3 regions of the Peribacillus sp. TH14 genome follow, and region 1 is predicted to be linked to each of the others. Evidence: riboswitches for the same ligand, from Rfam matches in the RefSeq annotation. Region 1 holds a riboswitch; each other region holds the start of a gene.
The links. A riboswitch is a leader RNA that binds a small molecule or an ion and turns the genes downstream of it on or off. The one in region 1 is predicted to bind S-adenosylmethionine.

Region 1 (2,318 bases):
ACACAATCTGAAGGCAATATATCATTTAAAAGCGGTTCAATAAAAAAGTCCATACCGCCACTTACAATATACAAAGGTATGTTCGCTTGTTTTGTAAAATCCACAAATTCGTTGAACCCTGGGCGAATGCCGGCTGTATCCTTCACATATTGAATAATGTCTTCCTTTAGACTACTGTCAAGCAGGGAAAACATTTTCCCAACTCCTGTAGATATACTGATTTTTTGCTGAAGAACACCGTCTTTTAGCTCTTCCCATCCCGGAGGTGCAAATTTTTTCATGATAGCGATGATATTATCTGAGTTAGTAATTGTTCCGTCAAAATCACAAAAAATAATCGGTTTCATTATTCCTTACAAGCCTCCCCATAACTCAAGTGCTTTGCTTAGTGCTTCATCTTCATAAGCCGCATCAGATAATGCCTTGCCTGTAAGAACAGCTTCTACAGCAGAACGGAAAGCCTTTGCCCCGCCCTTTGCTCCGTCGGGATGTCCGTGGATTCCACCGCCTGCATTAATTACGCTGTCCTTCCCAAAATCCTTAATTAGATTAGGAACCATTCCCGGATGAATACCTGCTGAAGGAACCGGGAAGGCTTTTTTCCATGACGGCTCATCTTTCGTCAAAGCTTCAGCAATCGCTAATGTTTCCTCTTTCTCAAGTGCCACATTTCCATATGGAGAAGGGAATAGAGATAAATCCGCACCTGATAGTCTTACTAATTTTCCAAGCAATAACGCGTAGCTGACACCATAAAATGACGATGAAGCTACTGCTCCGCTATATGCAGGGTGAGCCATGATCGGTAGATTAATACGATCGTTTTCACGCAAAGCTTGAAGTACATCCAATCCATATGTATGAACGTTAAATAATAAGGCATCGGCACCTGCTTCTGCTGCACGCTCTGCCTTTTCTAATAATTCAAAAGTTTTACCTGATAGATTGACAGCATATAAAGTTCGATGGCCCGTTGTTTCATAGACTTCTTTCAAAATTTGTCTGCCCGTTCTTATTCTATCAATGAATGGGGTCTGCTCCTGATCGAAGAGAATCTCATCATCTTTTACCAGGTCGACTCCTCCTAATGCTTGTTGTTTCAGCTGCTCATTATGGAATAAGAGATCCCGTCCTAATACCCCTTTAAAAATACTCATCACCAGAGGCCGGTCCAATACGTTAATCTTTTCTCTTATACCTGTAATCCCAAATTGAGGTCCTGGAAAAGCCTTGTGTATATCGCCAACAAAATCCAAGTCAATCAGTTTGATTTCCCCATCCAATGACAATTTACCGAATACTGTCGTGAGAATAGCCGGTAAATCATTAGAAAAATTTCCCGACGGGTAGGCAATTTTTATCATCGAACGGTACACCTTACGATTGAAAAAACGGTTTGCTCTTTCTGCTTCAGGTAGAGGGGTGACGGAAACAACACGTCCTTTATGTTTCTCCAACTGCTTCTGGACCAAATGAGGCAGGTCCGTCCATGTTCCTACTGTCAAACCTAAGGCAATACTCTCGGCTTTTTTCTCATGTTCGCCATTGAAATCATGAATTAAATAAGTAGCGATTATCTCGCTCATCTGATCACTCCTATTAAACGTTAGTAAAGTCTTGAAGTCAGTATTCTAATATCTGGCTAATACGGTTTCCATCATTTTCCTATTACCTCGATATATGGAGAATGGAATCTTCGACTGTTAATCCATGTTAAAACAATAAAAGCCCCTTCATAAAGAAGAGGCTTTAAAAAAGCCATCTTCTTATCTCCCAGCTTATAGCTGCAAGAATTAGCACCGTGCCTTGTGGATTCCAAAAAAATCCGGCGAAGAATTCCGCCCCATTTCGCAATGGAATTACGGTCGGTTGCTGGGCTTCATAGGGCTAGTCCCTCCACCTGCTCAAAATAAGAAAACGCTGATATATTTAAACTTCAAGTATCAAAAGATTAAGAATTTATTTTGTATTCTGACAGGTAATCCATACTTTGTCAATAAGTTTTCAACAATTTAACGGTAGCTAACTTGGAATCTTCCACTATTCTCCAAATAAATTCAATGCGCGAATCCGTTCAACTGCTTCTTGAAGCCGTTCTTCAGAAGTAAGTAACCCCACCCTAACATATCCTTCTCCAAATTCACCGAATCCATTTCCAGCAGCAACAGCTACGTGAGCATGCGTTAATAAATAATCAGCAAAACTCTCGGACGTGAAACCTTCAGGAATCTTGAGCCATGCAAAGAAAGATGCTTTAGGAGCTTGGACATCCCAGCCGATGGAACGTAATCCATCAATAAAAACATTTCTGCGCCCTT
Region 2 (2,318 bases), 1.8 Mb from region 1:
AGGGTGCGAAACCCAGTTCACAGCAGGATGATTTTCCAAATATTGAATAACAGACTTAGTATTCGAAAGATGCTCTTTCATTCTCACATGCAACGTTTCTAGCCCCAGCGTAAACTGGAACGCGCTTTGAGCACTTAACGTCGGCCCTAAATCACGAAGTAATTGCACACGAGCTTTTGTGATAAAGGCAGCAGGGCCGACTGCTTCAGAGTATACAATCCCATCGTAGCTTGGATCCGGTTCCGTAAAGCCAGGGTAGTTTGGTGAGTTCCAGTCGAATTTGCCCCCATCCACGATGATGCCTCCTAAGGTGGTTCCATTTCCCAAGAGCCATTTTGTAGCAGAGTGGATGACAATATCCGCTCCAAAATCAATTGGCCGGCAAAGGTATGGGGTAGCAAAGGTATTATCGATAATGAGTGGTATGCCCGCATTGTGAGCAATGTCCGCTACAGCCTCAATATCAAGAATCCTTAGACTTGGATTTCCAATTGTTTCCGCAAATATAGCCTTCGTTCTAGGCGTGATGGCTTTTTTGAAATTTTCAGGGTCATCAGGAGAGACGAACTTCACTTTTATCCCATATTTAGGAAGAGTATTTTCAAAAAGATTATACGTACCGCCATATAATGTAGAAGCGGACACTATTTCATCTCCTGCACCAGCAATATTTAGGATTGACAGTGTAATGGCAGCCATCCCACTTGCGGTTGCCAGTCCGCCGATACCACCTTCCAACAAGGCCATTCTTTCTTCGAAAACACTGACCGTAGGATTATGAAGTCGTGTATAAATATAGCCATTTTCCTTTAAGCCAAATAAATTTGCTGCATGGTCAGTATCTTTGAACAAGTATGCATTGCTTTGATAAATAGGCACTGCACGTGCACCCGTTTCATCTACTTGCAGACCCCCGTGAACACTCAATGTTTCGAAACGCAACTTTTTCTCTGCCATAAGATTTCTCCCCTTTTTCTATGGATTTAGTTGGATTTAAGAATCAGGCCTTCCTCTTTTAACAAGCAAAAAAACCACTTCATAAGAAGAGGCTTATATACTCTCCTCATCTTCCAGAGCCAATACTCTGTTGGAATTAGCACCGTATATAAATTTATACCGGTTGCCGGGCTTCGTCGGGCCAATCCCTCCGCCACTCTTGATAAGAACTATTAAATTTAGCAGTTACTTTCTTAATTCAAAATATAGCACTTTAGAATTATCCAGTCAATCAATTATTTGAATATTCTTATTTCAATTCCCCATCAACTATATCGTTTATTCACTACTTTTCTACAGCTAAAAAGCCAACCCATATTGGATTGGCTTTTTAGCTTATTTCCTTAAGCACTCCGTACAAATAAGGAACAGACTGAAAGGCATAAATTTTTTTCCGCAGCTGCCCTTCTTTAAATAGTAATAAACAAGGTACACTCTCAATTTCATATGATTCGGCGATTGTTTGGACATAGTTCATATTCATCTTTCCTGCCTTCAAGTCTGGAAAAAGCTCCAATGATATCGTAAGCATCCTAGAAGCCACCTGACAGGTCCCACACAAAGGTGTATATAAATATAAGCAAAAGGTTTCCCCTTCTTCAACAGCACGCCTACAATCTTCTTCTTTCAATTCTTGCATCAATTAGTCGTTCACCCTTTGACTTAAAAATTTCATTTTCACATTCATATTGGCAGATAGGAGCACTGTAGCGATATGATGTTCGGGGGCACTTTCCACTTCTTTGTACATTTTATTGATATACAAGTGGCTTGCTTCTGGCATTTCCCTTCGGAATTGCTTCCGTAGCTTTTCTCCTGAATCATCTGCGTCAAAAAGGAGATAAACATCACGGTCCATCATTTCATCTACTAACTCATCCAGCTTAGTTAATGAAATGGTCCCATTTGTACATCTTATTTCCACATCTTCATTCAAAACGGAGGCAACTTTTCTTCTATCGGAACTGCCTTCTACAATGATAACTTTATCAAATTCGCCCCACTCCATGTCATCACTCCATCTCACGAATTGTGTGCATGCTGCCTTTTTATAAACTGAAAAAGAGAGCAGGCCTATTTAGACCCTCTCTCCTTCATTTTAACCGTTTATCAGGCTATCATATTCTTCAGCGCTCATCAGGTTTTCAACGTCACTGATATTTGATGGTTCAATCACGATCATCCATGCCTTTTCAAAAGGAGATTCATTTACGAATTCAGGATTGTCATTCAACTCTTCATTTACTTCAACAACTTTACCACTGATAGGAGCATACAGCTCAGATACAGTTTTAACAGATTCAACACTGCCAAATGGCTCG
Region 3 (2,318 bases), 1.7 Mb from region 1:
GCCTCAAGGGCATTCAGGACTTCATCTGAAGAACGTATGAGCCCTCCAGCAAAGATAGGAGTTTGTAAGCGTTCCTTTACCTCTTTAATCATCCAAGGCATTGCGCCAGGCAAAACTTCGATATAATCAGGCTTTGTTTTCTGTACCAGCTTATAACTTTTCTCTAACGCATGTGAGTCAATTAAAAAGATTCGTTGAATGGCAATAACACCCTTTTGCTTCGCTTTCAAAATCACGCTGGATTTTGTTGAAATCAGGCCATATGGGCAATACTCCTGACAAATAAATTCTGTAGCGTATTCATCACTTTTAATACCATGAATTAAATCGACATGATAAATCATTTTCTTATTATGCTGCTTTGCCATTAAGCTTACATTTTTCAATTGTGATATATGCAAATCAAGAAACACACCTATTTCATAGGAACTTTCTAGAAATCTTTCGAAATCCTTCATGCTTGCCGAAGCAGGCAAAATTTTCTGGTCCATTCATTTTCCCCCTTATCTACCGGAAAAACTCAAAACTTTTAGTTATTTAGTATATTTTAAAGAACTTGATTTATCAAACACAATATTTCTTATTGAAGAATCGTCCTTTACCATATCCTTACACTAACATACCTGGTATCCCCTTTAAAATAGTACAGGTAAGAATGCTATCATTTCCTTAATTGCTTACCCTTTCTTCAATTCATCATAATGAAAGTTTAATTTTTAATGCACCTTCCACCAACTCATACGATTTAATAGTGCCCACGGGTATTCTTTTCACGATGTTCCAAGCATTAAAATTCATTTTGATCATTCTATTTTCAAATTCAAAAAATGGCGGTCTGTTAAATATCTTTTGGTTAATAAAATTCCTATCAATAGGCTTCATTTCTACTAATTCAAATGAAATCGTTCTTTTTTCCACGTGAATCGGTTTTAATGTAATACGGAAAGGCACGTTTTTCTTAAACATCATTTTTTTCACTTCCGTCGTTCCGAAAAGCACTATATGTACTGGCGTAATCTCGACTTTAACATCCTGCTCACCTGATTTCATCTTTATAATTCGCTCTAGCATAGACGCAGTTAACGTTATCGGTAAACCATTCCCGGAAATATTAGATGGATTGAACGTATTCATCGTGGTTTTCCCCCTCCAACTTAACTTACAGGTAACTTCATTCCATATGGAACGTCAGTTATAGCATATGCTGTCTTCACGAATGTAGTTAACCCTTCATAACATGCAAGGTCCTGGTGAATAATCGGTATATTCTAAATTTTACACCTTTCACCCTTGACCTTTATTAAAACTATCTGTATAGTCATACTTAATTTAATAAACAACTCTTATCAAGAGAGGTGGAGGGACTGGCCCTTTGATACCTCAGCAACAGACTTTAATGTACTGTGCTAATTCCAGAAGTGTAAAAACTTGAAGATAAGAAGAGTAAATTGCTTAGTAGCCAACACCTCTTCTTTTTTTAAAAGAAGAGGTTTTTTATTTTATAAAAAGAAAGAAGGAATGAAACATGTCAATCACAATAACAAAAGCACCATTTAGAGCAGATCACGTCGGGAGTTTATTAAGACCGGATAATTTACATGATGCTAGAAAGCAATTTAAAGACGGCACAATTACTGCAGAGCAACTTCGCGAAGTTGAAACGGAAGAAATCAAGCGGATTGTTGATAAGCAAATTGAAGTTGGACTAGAGGTAGTAACGGACGGTGAGTTTAGACGCACATGGTGGCACTTTGACTTCCTAGAGCATTTAAATGGAATCGATGGGTATGTAACTGAAAAAGGTCTCACATTCGATGGCGTGGAAACAGAGAGATACAATATTCGCAATACTGGGAAGGTTTCATTCAATCCTGAACATCCCTTCATTCATGACTTTATTGAATTGAACAAAATCGTTGCCGGACGTGCTGTTACGAAACAAACCATTCCTAGTCCCAATCAATTATTTGCTGTGGGTGTTTATAATGAAGACATCTACCCTGATATCGAAGACTATGCAAATGACATCATTAAAGCGTATCAATATGCTTTAAAGGCCTTTTATGAAGCTGGTGTACGTTACTTACAATTGGATGATGTTTATATTGCTAGACTTTCCTCTCCAGAATTTCAGTTCAAAGATGGAAAATACTCTAGAGAACAATTAATTGATTTAGCATTGCGCGTAATTAATGGGGCTTTGGAGGGAAAACCAGAGGATTTGGTCGTCACGACACACTTATGTCGCGGGAACTATCAATCAACGTGGGCGTTTGAAGGAAGCTATGCACGTATCGCACCAACATTATTGGCAAAAG

Region 2: another riboswitch for S-adenosylmethionine. It lies ahead of JFU50_RS12115 (O-acetylhomoserine aminocarboxypropyltransferase/cysteine synthase family protein); the one in region 1 lies ahead of mtnW (2,3-diketo-5-methylthiopentyl-1-phosphate enolase).
Region 3: another riboswitch for S-adenosylmethionine. It lies ahead of JFU50_RS12930 (5-methyltetrahydropteroyltriglutamate--homocysteine S-methyltransferase); the one in region 1 lies ahead of mtnW (2,3-diketo-5-methylthiopentyl-1-phosphate enolase).

Annotation. Positions count from the first base shown of each region.
Region 1 is NZ_JAEKEK010000001.1:4,343,863-4,346,180, reverse strand. It holds gene JFU50_RS21225 (2-hydroxy-3-keto-5-methylthiopentenyl-1-phosphate phosphatase) at 1-347, opposite strand, end outside; gene mtnW (2,3-diketo-5-methylthiopentyl-1-phosphate enolase) at 354-1,586, opposite strand; SAM riboswitch class I at 1,764-1,916, opposite strand; gene JFU50_RS21215 (pyridoxal phosphate-dependent aminotransferase) at 2,041-2,318, opposite strand, start outside.
Region 2 is NZ_JAEKEK010000001.1:2,512,127-2,514,444, reverse strand. It holds gene JFU50_RS12115 (O-acetylhomoserine aminocarboxypropyltransferase/cysteine synthase family protein) at 1-957, opposite strand, end outside; SAM riboswitch class I at 1,061-1,166, opposite strand; gene JFU50_RS12110 (thioredoxin family protein) at 1,328-1,636, opposite strand; gene JFU50_RS12105 (toprim domain-containing protein) at 1,640-2,005, opposite strand; gene gcvH (glycine cleavage system protein GcvH) at 2,096-2,318, opposite strand, start outside.
Region 3 is NZ_JAEKEK010000001.1:2,666,493-2,668,810, reverse strand. It holds gene JFU50_RS12940 (glycerol-3-phosphate responsive antiterminator) at 1-491, opposite strand, end outside; gene JFU50_RS12935 (hypothetical protein) at 697-1,134, opposite strand; SAM riboswitch class I at 1,341-1,441, shown strand; gene JFU50_RS12930 (5-methyltetrahydropteroyltriglutamate--homocysteine S-methyltransferase) at 1,526-2,318, shown strand, end outside.